2 regions of the Mucilaginibacter sp. R-33 genome follow, and region 2 is predicted to be linked to the other one. Evidence: riboswitches for the same ligand, from Rfam matches in the RefSeq annotation. Region 2 holds a riboswitch; the other holds the start of a gene.
What was found. A riboswitch is a leader RNA that binds a small molecule or an ion and turns the genes downstream of it on or off. The one in region 2 is predicted to bind cobalamin.
Positions count from the first base shown of each region.

Region 1: linked by a shared signal. The riboswitch ahead of ACP26M_RS07940 (TonB-dependent receptor plug domain-containing protein) and the one ahead of metE (5-methyltetrahydropteroyltriglutamate--homocysteine S-methyltransferase) in region 2 are both predicted to bind cobalamin.

Region 1 covers NZ_CP188089.1:1,874,077-1,881,106, forward strand. The annotation lists gene thrS (threonine--tRNA ligase) at 1-243, shown strand, start outside; gene infC (translation initiation factor IF-3) at 245-811, shown strand; gene rpmI (50S ribosomal protein L35) at 896-1,096, shown strand; gene rplT (50S ribosomal protein L20) at 1,178-1,522, shown strand; gene ACP26M_RS07925 (acyltransferase family protein) at 1,615-2,688, shown strand; gene ACP26M_RS07930 (SRPBCC family protein) at 2,741-3,475, opposite strand; gene ACP26M_RS07935 (serine hydrolase) at 3,544-4,869, opposite strand; cobalamin riboswitch at 4,843-5,037, shown strand; gene ACP26M_RS07940 (TonB-dependent receptor plug domain-containing protein) at 5,158-7,030, shown strand, end outside.
Region 2 covers NZ_CP188089.1:1,419,551-1,426,580, forward strand. The annotation lists gene ACP26M_RS06130 (TlpA family protein disulfide reductase) at 1-815, shown strand, start outside; gene ACP26M_RS06135 (TetR/AcrR family transcriptional regulator) at 821-1,417, opposite strand; gene ACP26M_RS06140 (MFS transporter) at 1,767-3,008, shown strand; gene ACP26M_RS06145 (MFS transporter) at 3,106-4,470, opposite strand; cobalamin riboswitch at 4,639-4,830, shown strand; gene metE (5-methyltetrahydropteroyltriglutamate--homocysteine S-methyltransferase) at 5,004-7,030, shown strand, end outside.

The DNA.
Region 1 (7,030 bases), 450 kb from region 2:
GCAAAAAAAGTTTCTGATATATTAAAAGATTCCGATATTTGCGGGCTAATCGACTTCAGGGACGAGAAAATAGGCAGAAAGATACGTGATGCTGAAGTCAAAAAAATCCCTTACATGCTGGTTGTGGGCGAAAAAGAAGCTGCCGAAGGCTTGGTTTCTGTACGTAAACATGGCACCGGTGATTTGGGAAGTATGAGCATTGAAGATTTTAAAGAACAGATAACTAAAGAAATAACAGTATAACTTGGCATTAAACAAACCTTTCAATAGAGGACCAAGGCTTCCTTTTAAGAAAAAAGAAGCCGAACATAACATAAACCAATTCATTAGGGCTCAGGAAGTTCGCCTTGTAGGTGACAACGTTGAGCAAGGGGTTTACTCATTAAGAGATGCCCTTGCAATTGCACAGGAGCAGGAATTGGATCTGGTTGAAATATCTCCTAACGCGGTACCGCCGGTTTGTAAAGTAACGGACTATAACAAGTTCATTTACGAGCAAAAGAAAAAGCTTAAAGAGATAAAAAGTAATGCCAAGCAAACGGTTATTAAAGAGATCCGTTTCGGACCGAATACTGATGATCATGACTTTGAATTTAAATTGAAGCATGCCATTAAGTTTTTGGAAGCCGGCGAAAAAGTAAGGGCTTACGTACACTTTAAAGGCCGCGCCATTGTTTATAAAGAACAAGGTGAGATCTTATTACTTCGCTTTGCCCAGGCATTAGAAGAAGTTGGTAAAGTGGAGCAATTACCAAAGCTTGAAGGAAAAAGGATGTTTTTAACCCTTGCACCAAAGGCAGCAAAAAAATAATTAAGATTGCACCTGCTTTAAGGGCAGGTGCTTTGAAAATAAAACGTTGAGAAACGTTAATATCTAACACAAATAAATAGAGTTATGCCAAAAATGAAAACCAATTCCAGTGCTAAAAAGCGCTTCAAGCTTACTGGAACAGGTAAAATCGCAAGAAAAAACGCATACAAAAGCCACATCTTAACCAAGATGTCGACAAAACGTAAGCGTGCCCTTGGTCAAACCAGCTTAGTATCTGATGCCGACATGGGTAACGTAAAACGTATGCTTTGTATCGGAAAGTAATTCACAAATTTTAAAACCAGGTATTAGAGTTTTAAGTCCGGCACACGAGATGCAGGCACTCACTACCAAAAAACACACAAGATGCCACGTTCAGTTAACGCAGTAGCGTCGAGAAGACGCAGGAAAAGGATCATGAACCTCGCCAAAGGTTATTGGGGTTCACGTAGCAAGGTATACACCATTGCAAAAAACACAGTTGAAAAAGGTTTACAATACGCTTACCGTGACCGTAAAACCAAAAAGAGAGAATTCAGGGCTTTATGGATCCAACGTATCAACGCTGGTGCCCGTCAGCACGGGATTTCTTACTCTCAATTAATGGGTAAATTAGCCGCTAAAGAAATTGGCTTAAACCGTAAGGTATTAGCTGATTTAGCGATGAACAACCCAGACGCTTTCAAAGCAGTTGTTGATGCAGTAAAATAATATCGCATTATAAATGCATGAAAAAAGGCCGCAATTGCGGCCTTTTTTTGTTTTAATAGCTTGAAATTTAAATTGCTTGTTATTTTTACTGTATGATATTAAACCCGGAAGGGCAGCCTACCTTATCCAACCTATTGCGCAACAACTATTATTACTCCTTAAATGGATTTCGGGGTATTTCAATTATCCTGGTTGTATTTTACCATCTTCAGTTATCTGATAATTATTTTTATACCACAATATTCAACGGCGGGTTGGGAGTAAATATTTTCTTTGTAATAAGTGGTTTTTTAATTACGAGCCTATGTTTAAAAGAAAAAGAAGTAACAGGAGACTTATCGTTAAAGAAATTTTATATCAGGCGATTTTTGAGAATATTTCCTTTAGCCTATTTATATATCGGAGTGGTGTTTTTATTAAACCATTTCTACAGTTTAAACATTTCCTGGATTCAATTTTTTGGCTCTGCATTATATCTAATGAATTTTAGCTATTTCCGCAGCCATGATTTCACTTATTACTTCAGCCATTATTGGTCTTTATCGGTTGAAGAACAATTTTATCTCCTTTTTCCTTTTATTTTAAAGATCAACAGAACTGCATTTTATTATATCATTATCGCCATTGTATTCACATTGCCGCTATTGTGTACAGTGCAACAGTTTGTTCCCCTTTTGAATCGTGGCATTATTTACGGTTTTACTCACTATTTTATAAAGTTTCAATCAATTGGTGTCGGCTGTTTTTTTGCGTTGATGGCATCCAAAGAAACTTTAAAGGTAATTTGGCTCAAACAAACAAAGGTAGCCGGCAATATTTTGGCTATAATATTGATGTTTGGATTACACTTTGACGAATTTTATACCTTAAAATCACTGTACGTAAACCTGGCGATTTCGGTAATTACCGGCTATTTAATTTTAAGCAATATCATACCCGCAAATGATTGGATTTTTAAAGTATTAAACAATAAATTACTGTCATTTATTGGTGTTCTATCATATGGCATATACATATGGCAACAGTTATTTACCGGCCAGGATAGCAAAATGCCATTAAGCATATTTCCTTACAATGTATTGGGTTTGATTACTGTCCCTTTATTATCATATTACTTTTATGAACGGCGTTTTCTAAAACTTAAATCAAAATTCAGACGGAAATGATAGCTATTGTTGTAAGATATAAAGGCACCCTGGGATAAAAGTGTTAATTTTATTATTTAACGACAATTACTTCGACAAACTCATCCGGATCGTTATTAATATCCATATACTGTTTAAAATTCTGGATATCCTTATCAACCATATTTTTAAAAACAGGGTTTAATATTTTGGCGATGCCTGCACCAACACCACCTGCAGGCGGCTGGTAGCTAATCACTACATCAACGATGGTACCTTTCCCGTCAACGGTATCCTGGAAACGTACTTTACCCGCGTTGTTGATCATTGAATCAGACAGCGAACTCCAACCGATCACTTCATTAGGTTCGTCATGAACAATTTCAGCATGCCAGCTGATAGTGGCTACATTTTTGGGGAGTTTCAACACCCAATGCGAATATTTGGAGTCGATAACTTCTACACTTTCCAGATGTTTCATAAACAGAGGCAGGTTATCCAGCTTGCGCCAAAATTGATAAACCTTTTCCCTTGGTTTATTTACTACAAATGACGAACGGATATTTACGTTTATCGGGTTGGTTGATAGTTTACCGATGCGCTTATAAAGTTCGCAATGCCCGGTGATCCCACGGTTTAACAGATAACCGCCTGCACCTATCTTTACAATACTTGAAAGCGGATTTTTGAATATGTTTTTAAAGCCTGAAAAGCCGAGTTTCACACCTCCGGCAATGGACGTAAAACGCTCGGGCCAGTTCAGGTTTATGCGGTCATCGCCATAAAGCACGGGGAAGTTGTCGGTATATTTTACTATTGTAGTTGCCATAGGTTTTTAAATAGTTATCGTTTTTAAAACACCTTTAGGGCTACTAAGTTTTTCAGAAGTGAATTTTATTACTTTTTGCTATAAGTAAATTTAAATTTAGTTAAATGGGGAAAGTGCTTTTTAGGGCGTTTAAGTTCATATTGATATATCACCCGACTGAGGTTTTTCAGGAAAGGCAGGCATACCGTTGCGTACTCATATTTATTATCGTTGAGTATGCCATCTTCATTTGACTGTACAACGGCACTGAGCATAAACTCAACCTTATTTTTAAAATCTACTATATAGGCATTATCAATATCATAACCATAACTGTCGCCAACTTTATTAAAGACCCTGATATCTGGGTTAATAACTGCCGTGCTATCCCCGCCATAAAACAAAAACTTGCAGTAAGCCGGAAAATATTCGGGCTGGTGATAAGTAGGTTTAGTGTTTTCGGTAGGGAAGGTGCTCATATAACGGTAAATGAAACGATAGTCTTCCGCCGTTAAATTAAAGCGTTGCGCTTTAGGAAAAGTTTCCGGAAATAATAACCGTTTAAGAACCATTTGCTGATCGGCAAGAGCATAAACATTCTTTTCAGAAAAATCGAGTGACCTGTTAACCAGCCTGTTGCTGCTATCTAAATAAGCTTTTCCCTGCAGCATGTTTTCCAGGTGCATGGGATAGTTTGAAGTATCATATAATGCAGGCTTGTGATAAATCAGTTTATTGCTGGCATAAAAATCGATAGGGTTGGTGTGCCGCGTACTTTCTCCCGCATCACCAATAGCCAATCTGCCTACAATACGGGTGTTATTAAGGTGATATTTCTTTAGTTTCTGATTAATCTCCACCCGGCCAACAAATTCATAAAGCCGGTTGTACGCATCGTTATCACTCACCAGTAAGATCTTTTTAATGTAGTTCTCAATGGATGGGAGACCCGTTGCCGATGATGTATCCACCCGCACTTTGGTTTGGCCGGCAAATGAACTATCAGTGATCATTACCGACTTTTTGTTTAAGTCTTTTACTTTCAGTTCGTTCAACTTCTCAAGGGCGAATATGGCTGTGGGGAGTTTTACCGTGCTTGCCGGATAAAAATAATGATGCGCGTTAAGGCGATAACTATACGAGGTAAAGTGAGGGATGTTGTTTTTATCCCTGTCTATCCGGGTATATAGTATTTGTACCTCGTTTTGCGTGCGATGGTTCAGGATACCCGAAAATAATTCGGGATGTTCATACAGCATAGCCTTTAGAAAAATGGTATCTGGTTGCTGGGCAAAGCTGCCAGATGCGCTCATGATCAGCAGTAAAATACAGAGATATTTCATCATGATAAATATAGCTATGTAATTTGAGGTTAACGGATACTTATTGTACTTTTGCAGCGCTTTAGGTTTCATTATTTGTTTAATGAATTAAAAGGGAATACGGTGTAAGTCCGTAACTGTCCCGCAGCTGTAAGCTCCGTAACCGTTGCCAAATCTATAAAGTCACTTTCTGTAAACAGGAGGGAAGGCCAGGCAAAAAGGGGAGTAAGTCAGAAAACCTGCCAAAGCGTTATATGTTATTCATAGCTTTCGGGGATTGAAGCTTGAATGTGAATGCTCTTCGTTTGGCGTGTTTTCATTTTATTCATTTCCGTGTATGCTATTAAGGCTGCATTATTATTTTACACATATCAATCATACATGGAAAAAAAGTACGCTAAAATTACTTTGGGATTCGGTTTGTTAGCTGTTGGTTTATCTACCTCAGCAGCATATGCACAGGATACCACACGCACACTCAATACGGTAGTAGTAACTGCAAGCCGGTCGCCTAAAAAACTGTCAGACATCGGCCGCGTTGTTACCATCATTTCTGCCGATGAGATCAATAAATCTCAGGGTAAATCATTACCTCAATTATTAAATACGGTTGCCGGTATAACTTTTTCAGGTGCAAACAATGCCCCCGGTATCAGCACATCGGTTTTCTTGCGCGGAGCTTCATCTGGCAATACCCTTATCCTGGTCGATGGTTTTCCGGTAAACAATGCTTCGGGCATTGATGGTAGCTATGATCTTAACGCTTTTTCGCTGGATCTGATAGATCATATCGAGATCTTGAAAGGAAGCGGTTCAACGCTTTATGGTTCTGATGCTGTAGCAGGCGTTATTAATATCATCACCAAAAAAGCTAAACAGCAAGGATTAACCGGTGGATTGCAGCTAACAGGTGGCAGCTATAATACGTTTAAAGAATCGGCTTCATTAATTGGAAGGGTAAAGAACACAGGTATAGCTGTTAATCTTTCAAATACCGATTCAAAAGGTTTTGCCGCGGCCACAGATACTACCGGCAAAGGTGGATTTAAGAAAGATGGTTTTCATCAGCGTTCGGCAAGCGTGAACCTGAGCCAAAATGTTTCATCTAAATTTATTCTTAATGGAAACCTGCAGGTAAGCCACAATACCGGTGATCTTCCTTACGGTGCTTTTATAAACGACAATGATTACACTTATAAAAACACATTCTTATTTGGCGGTGTAGGTGCAAAATTGATTTTGCCAAAAGGTAACCTCAACGTGAACCTGTCGCAAAATACGGTTCAAAATGATTTCACCAACCTTCCCTCTGACAATGGCGGAACCCACCAGGTTACAAAAAATACAGGGCGTATAACCAATGTCGAAGCTGTGTTTAATTATGAATTGAATAAGTATTTTGATATTACCAGCGGTGCGGCCTTTAAATACAGCAACACAAGCCAGTACAGTCTGTATGAATCAACATCTTATCCGGGTGTGCCGAGCATTATTAAAGCTGGTGATGCTGCTAATAACATATTCAGCGCTTATACGTCGTTATTTTTCAAATACGATATCTTCCACATGGAGTTAGGTGGCAGGTACAACAACCATAGCAAATATGGCGACAAGTTTACCTACACCATCAACCCATCATTATTCCTTGCTGATCAGTTTAAGATCTTTGGTACCATAGCTTCGGCCTTCAAATCACCTTCGCTATATCAATTGTTTTCGCAATATGGTAATTCGAAATTAAACCCCGAGATCACTACATCATATGAAGCTGGTTTTGATTGGGAGATTGTTAAGAATACCCTTTCATTTAACACCCAGTTTTTCAAGCGCAATACCAAAGATGTTATCTATTTTAAAAACCTGTCTGGCCCTCCTTATAGTCAATATGCAAACGGGCAACAGCAAAAAGATAAGGGCTTTGAAACCGAATTAAAATATCACGATAATAAAATTCATGCATCTGCATATTACGCTTATGTAACAGGTAAACTAACCGACGAAGCCGGTACACAAACCGGCAACCTTCACCGCAGGCCTAAAAGTACCTTAGGTGCCAACATTAGTTATGATATTTTAAACGATTTTCAGGTCGGCGTTAACTACAAATATACAGGCAACCGTACAGATCTGACTTTTACAAACAATGGATCAGAAGTGATTACATTGAAACACTATAACCTGGTAGATTTACATTTGGAATACAAGGCAACCAAAAATCTAAATGTTTTTGGCGATCTGAACAACGTTTTGGATA
Region 2 (7,030 bases):
GGATGCGGGAGCTGGTATCAAAAAACACCCCCTCAGCATTTTCAAAAGGTATATCGCATGACGAATATTTAGTATCAGAAGATTATAAATCATGGGTTTTGCCACTTTATTATGCCTATGAACAGCGGCTGGATCTGCTGCGCGATTCGGCATCGGTGAAGCAGCCCGGGTACACACTTGGCAAAATCAAACAGCTTTTTACCGGTAAGGTTAGGGACTATTATCTGAACCGACACGTTGAAAAAAGAATTGGTAGTGCTAACTCTCTTGAAAAATTGAATATAGCCCAAAAGGAGATGCGTGTATTCATTGACGCAATAAGTAACCCGGCTTTAAAAAATAACATCGCCGGTAATTTTACCGAAAAAAAGTTACAGCTGATGCACGTGCAAATTGGGAAGCCGGCCCCGGCTTTTACTTTGCCCAGCGACCGTGGCAAGGTTTTTAACCTGGCCGATTTTAAAGGAAAAGTTATTTATATTGACCTTTGGGCCAGCTGGTGCGGGCCATGCCGCCAGGAGATGCCTGCATATAAAAAACTAAGGGACAAGTTCAAAGCTAATCCGCAGGTTGCTTTTGTTAGTATCGCCGTACATGATGGAGAAAAGGAGTGGCGAAATGCACTCAAAGAAGAAAAGCCGGACTGGCTGCAGCTTTATGACAAAGACGGTACAGTTGCACAATCATACATAGCTTATGCAATTCCAAAATATATACTGATTGATAAAGAAGGCAAGATGCTCAGCTTTGATGCTCCGGGCCCGGGGAGTGTGCAGGCCGAACAATTGATCAATGAAGCTATCGCGAAGCCTTAGTGTGTTTATGCTTTTTCCAGGGCATATGATGCCAGTTCAGTTTTCAGGCTTTTGATCATGATCTGCATTGGTTTTGTGCTGTTTAATACCCTGCAGATCGCGTTGCCGCCTTCTATCGAAAGCATCATCCGGGTTGCAAATTCAACGGGGTTTATGGCATTTGAGAGTTCTCCATTATCAATTCCGTCCTGAATAATATTGGCGTAGGTTGTTATAGCGGTATCAACCATGTCTTTTAATTTTTTTTTGATGGCCGGGTTAGTATCATCCGTCTCTGTCGAAAAATTAACTATCGGGCAGCCGCCTTCAATATAACTTTTCAGTGGATTTTTGCTGTTGTCTAAAGCGGCATTGATCTTGGCAATGGCAGTTTTATGCTTGCTTACAGTGTTGTTCCTCCTGTCGTTTAGTTTTCCTAAAAGGTAGTCAACAGCGGCTTGTGCCAGCTCGTCTTTGCTTTCAAAATGACCATAAAAACATCCCTTACTGGTATTGGCAACTTCAAGTACCTCATCAACAGAAGTGCCGGCAATTCCCCTCTCATTAAATAAAATCGCTGCCTGCTCAATAATGAATTGCCTTTTTTGCTCGCCTTTGTTCATCTTCAGTTATTTACTATGCAAATATAGACTAAATGGTTTAAAAAAATAAAATCGGTTGATTGCTGTTGAAATTAATTGTGTGTTTTGTTATTTGTAAATGTCTGTTAATTAGTATTTTATTTTCATATCCGTTTTGTAATTGTATAACTTTAAGGTGATTTTTTTTACACTGATCTTATGAATACGTGTATTTATAAAGCCGATTAAACAGCGATTGACACAGTAATGTAAATATGGCTAAAATCAGACTGAATGGTTTTATTTAATAAACCAATTAGTCTACTTTTGTTTTAATAAAAAACGGATCACAATACTGTTTTTACGATCTGTTAAATTTTAACATTAAGCTATGAAACTTATAAAAGAACACCACAGGGGCATCAGCACAGTTTTAGCGTTCGCGCTGATCCCGCTTTCGGGTTTTGCAACTGATATTTATATACCTTCCCTGCCCTCCATGGCCAGGGAATTAGCTGTTAATAATTCGGCTGTTCAGCTTTCGCTCATCGCGTTTATGATCAGTTCGGGCGTTAGTCAATTGTTTGTTGGCAGCTTGCTCGATAGCTTTGGCCGGTACCGTATCGGTACTGTCTCTTTACTGGTGTTTGCATTTGCAAGTTTTGTCATAGCTATCTGTCATAATATCGAGCTTATTTATGCAATGCGTATTTTGCAGGGCATCACGGTAGCGCTTATTGTAGTAGGGAAGAGGGCATACTTTGTAGATATGTACTCGGGCGAGCAACTTAAACATTATACCAGCCTTTTTTCTATCATTTGGGCAACCGCGCCTATTGTAGCACCCTTTATTGGAGGTTACCTTGAAGCTGCCTTTGGCTGGGAATCCAACTTCCTTTTCCTGGGGATAGCCACTCTTTCACTACTTGTTTTAGAGCTGGTATACGGTGGCGAATCATTAAAAAATTATCACCCATTCAAAGCCAAAAGTATTCTGCAGGTTTACCTGGCTACAATTAAAACCCGTGATTTTTCCCTGGGCCTCATCCTGATCTCCCTGAGCTATGCCATGCTGGTGGTGTATGGTATGAGCAGCCCTTTTATAATTGAGCATGTATTTCATTTGTCGCCTGTGGTAACCGGTTATTGTTCGCTGCTTTCGGGGGTATCATTGATGGCGGGCGGTATTATTTCAAAAACCCTCATCAGGAAGCCGCTTATCAAAAAAGTATCTATAGCGCTTGCACTGCAATTAGGCTTTGCCGCTTTAATGGTGTTCACAGCAGGGATTAAAACAAATTTATTTACGCTGATGGCATTTACAGCATTGGTTCACCTGTTATCTGGCTTTATATTCAATAATATATTTGCTTACTGTTTAGGCCGGTTTTCAAAAAATGCGGGTATTGCAAGCGGCGTGACCGGCGGCTCACTTTATATTATCACTTCATTTTTTAGCTATGGAATTGTAAATATTATGGCTATCAAAAATCAGCAGTTATTAGGAACCGCTTATTTATCGTTCGCGATACTGGCGGTTGTTACACTGGTGCTTTTCATCAAAGCGAGGGCTTCGCACCAAAAACAAGAAGAAGCGGCTGTTATTTTAGCTGCTGAGGTAGCTGTTGTATAAGGAATAAGATTCCCTGGTTTCATATAACTTTATGATGGAATAATGGAGGCCGGTAAGGAATTATCGGCTTCCATTTTGTTATGCGATATCAGCAGTTTTATCTTTTTAGTCCTTTTACAATTAATAACATGGCGAAAGCGGTTAAGCCGATGGATATGGCTGCGCTTTTGGATACGGCGCCTAAAATGGCCAGTGTGCCTCCTGCAGCCATTGCACCAAAAACGGCTACACCTATGGCACCCGCTGTTTGCCTTGCCGTGTTTAATATAGCCGAGGCAGTTCCTGATAATGTTTTATCTACACTTGATAAAATACCATTGGTCATGGCTGGTACAGCAAGGCCCATACCCATCGGGATGACCAGGAAAGGCGGGAATAGTTCAAGATATGGGGTATGCTCGTGAGCTATGAATAAACCCGCAAAGCCGGCGGCAAACATGATGAGGCCAACAATGATAGGTTTACGGATGCCGTAGCGGTTAATGATGCGGCCGCTAATCACATTGGAGATCACAAAGCCTACAGTAAGCGGAAGAAATGCCAGCCCGGCCATAATGGATGGATAGTTTAGTACTTTTTGCAGATAAAGGCTTAAAATAAAAACGCTGCCATAGTAAGATCCGTTTAAAACCGCTCCGAGTATTAAAAGTGCATTAAACCTCGCTGACTTGAACAGATGGAATGGCAGCATTGGATGTGCTGTTTTGCCTTCAATCCATAAAAAAAGACCGAAAATCAATAAACTCAAAATAAGCCCTCCCCAGATTAGTACATGGCTTAATCCAAGCCGGGGTATTTCAATAATTACACTAATGAGCGTGGTGACTGATAGCATCCAGGTGAGTTGTCCGGGCAAATCAAAACTCCTCTTGCTTGTTTTTGTCATTTGCGCCATTTTAAAACTCAGGATATAACCAATTATGCAGATTGGGATGTTAACAATAAAAATGAAACGCCAACTGCTGAATGCTATCAGGAAGCCACCAATAGTGGGGCCTGCAGCCATGGCAGCGCTTCCGGCAGCTGTCCACAAGCCTACGGCCCGCGTGCGTGTTTGTGGTGTATGTGCAAACTGGTGATTGAGCAATGCAAGCGAGCTTGGGATCATCATAGCAGCCCCAATTCCCTGGGCCACACGGCAAATGATAAGCGTAATTGCATCAGGGGCCAAACCGCATCCTGCTGATGCAATACCGAAAATGATCATGCCAATCTGGAAGATCTTTTTTGATCCTAATAGGTCGCCGAGGCTACCTGCCGACAGCATGAGTACTGCAAATGCAAGCGTGTATGCGTCAATTACCCATTGCAGGGTGCTGATACCCGCATGATATGCTTTTGCAATTTCAGGTAGTGCAATATTAACGATAGAAACATCAAGTTGTGCTACTACAAAGGCCAAACTGGTAGTTAATACCGCCCAGCCAAAGCCCGGAAGGTTTGAATGTGTTTTCTGATCCATATAGAAGCTGCCAAAGGTAAGGATCAGTTTGCATCTGGCATGGTACAATTCAACGCTTTATAGGTTTACGCGTTTATTGGCCATGGTATAACCTACAATTTAACCAAGAAATAACCTGAATATTCAGCCGGCAGATCATTATATTTGCCCCGATAAGTTCTTTACTTTACTTCATCAACCGGTATAGGTTTTACTTAATTGTAGATTAATAGGGAATCGTGTGTAAATCACGAACTGTCGCGCAACTGTAAGTAACACAAAGGTTTTTGCCAGTAATGTCCACTGTCCTGATAAACAGGGATGGGAAGGACGGCAAAAATGTTACAAGTCAGGAGACCTGCCTAATACTGAATTGACAATGCTTTCGCGGTATGAAGCTTGGTCTGGGTTATGATTACTTGCCTGTTTGGGTCCATGGCCCGTTATGACAGACTGTGACCATATATTCTCTCCATATTTTACATATCACAAAACATTACGAAGCTTAGCTGAAAGGGCTTTTAACCGATTTATTCATTTAATCAATTAAAAGAATGCTAACGCAAAATTTAGGTTACCCGCGTATTGGTAGCCGGCGCGAATTAAAAAAAGTCTGCGAAAATTACTGGGCAGGCAAAACGGGCTTAAAAAATGTGCTTACCGTGGGTAAATACATCAGGGAAGAAAACTGGCTGCTGCAAAAAGAAGCCGGAATTGACATGATCCCATCAAATGATTTTTCATTTTATGACCAGGTGCTTGATCATTCACTGATGTTTGGTGCTATTCCTAAACGCTATCACGAGGTGATCCAACAAAAGGGCAATACTGAGCTCGATCTGTATTTTGCTATGGCGCGCGGCTATCAAAAAGATGGATTGGATGTGGTAGCGATGGAAATGACCAAATGGTTTGATACCAATTACCATTACATCGTACCCGAGTTTTATAAAGATCAGCAGTTTAAACTTTTCTCCACCAAGGTTATCGACGAGTTTTATGAGGCTAAACAATTGGGCATCGTTAGCAAGCCGGTATTGCTTGGCCCTGTATCGTACCTGTTGTTGGGCAAGGAGAAAGAGGCTGGTTTCGATAAGACAGACCTGATCAAAAATCTGCTGCCTGTTTATTTTGACATCCTGAATAAGCTTAAAGCTTTAGGTGCCGAATGGGTTCAGTTTGATGAGCCGTTTTTAGCGCTTGATTTAAGCGAAAAACAACAGGAGGTATTTAAAGATACCTATAAGCAATTGAGGAAGGAGTTTCCTTTCCTGAAGATAGTTTTGGCAACTTATTTTGAACGCCTGGGTGATAACACTCAATTAGCGGCAACTTTACCCGTTGATGTTTTACATGTCGATTTGGTGCGGGCGCCTCAGCAATTAAACGAAGTAATGGAGCATCTGCCCCAAAAAACTATCCTTTCTTTAGGTGTTGTTGACGGGCGCAATATCTGGAAAAATGATTTTGTTAACTCGCTGGTCATTATAAAGAATGCGAAGGATAAATTAGGTGCCGACCGCGTTTGGATAGCTCCTTCATGCTCATTGATCCATTCGCCATGCGATCTGCAAAATGAAACCAACGATGAAGTGCTTACTCCCGAAATTAAGCAGTGGCTGGCTTTTGCGCGGCAGAAAATAAACGAAGTGGTATTGCTCAGCAAATTATCGGAAGATGTGGTGAGCGATAGCAGCCTGCATCAGCTGGCAAAAAACCGGCAGGCAAACGAGGCCCGCCGAACATCTGCACTGATCCATAACCCAGCGGTTAAACAACGGGTAAGCGCCATCACCGAAAATGACGCAAAGCGTATAAGCGCTTTTCCTGCACGGAAAGAACAGCAGCAGCAACTGCTTGACCTGCCACTTTTTGCTACCACAACTATTGGTTCGTTCCCGCAAACAACCGAAGTACGAAGCTGGCGTGCCCAATTAAAAAAAGGCGCGATAACCCTGGGGGAGTATAATAAACTGATAGCTACCGAAACTGAAAAGGCTATAAAATGGCAGGAAGAAATAGGGTTGGATGTGCTGGTACATGGCGAGTTTGAACGTAATGATATGGTTGAGTACTTTGGCGAACAACTGGCCGGTTTTACCTTTACACAAAATGGCTGGGTGCAAAGCTATGGCAGCCGCTGTGTTAAGCCACCGGTTATTTATGGCGATGTATCAAGGCCACAGCCTATGACGGTAAAATGGTCGGCTTATGCGCAATCACTAACCTCAAAATGGATGAAGGGTATGTTAACCGGCCCGGTAACTATTTTGCAATGGTCGTTTGTGCGCAATGACCAGCCCCGTTCCGAAACCTGTACGCAGATAGCATTGGCCATTCGTGATGAAGTTTGTGACCTGGAAAGCGCCGGTATCAAGATCATCCAGATAGATGAACCGGCCATTCGCGAAGGATTACCGCTTCGCAGGGATGATAGGGCAAATTACCTTGACTGGGCAGTTAAAGCATTCAGGATTTCGGCAAGCGGCGTTCAGGACAGTACACAGATCCACACGCACATGTGCTATTCGGAGTTTAATGATATCATTAAAAGCATAGCCGATATGGATGCCGATGTGAT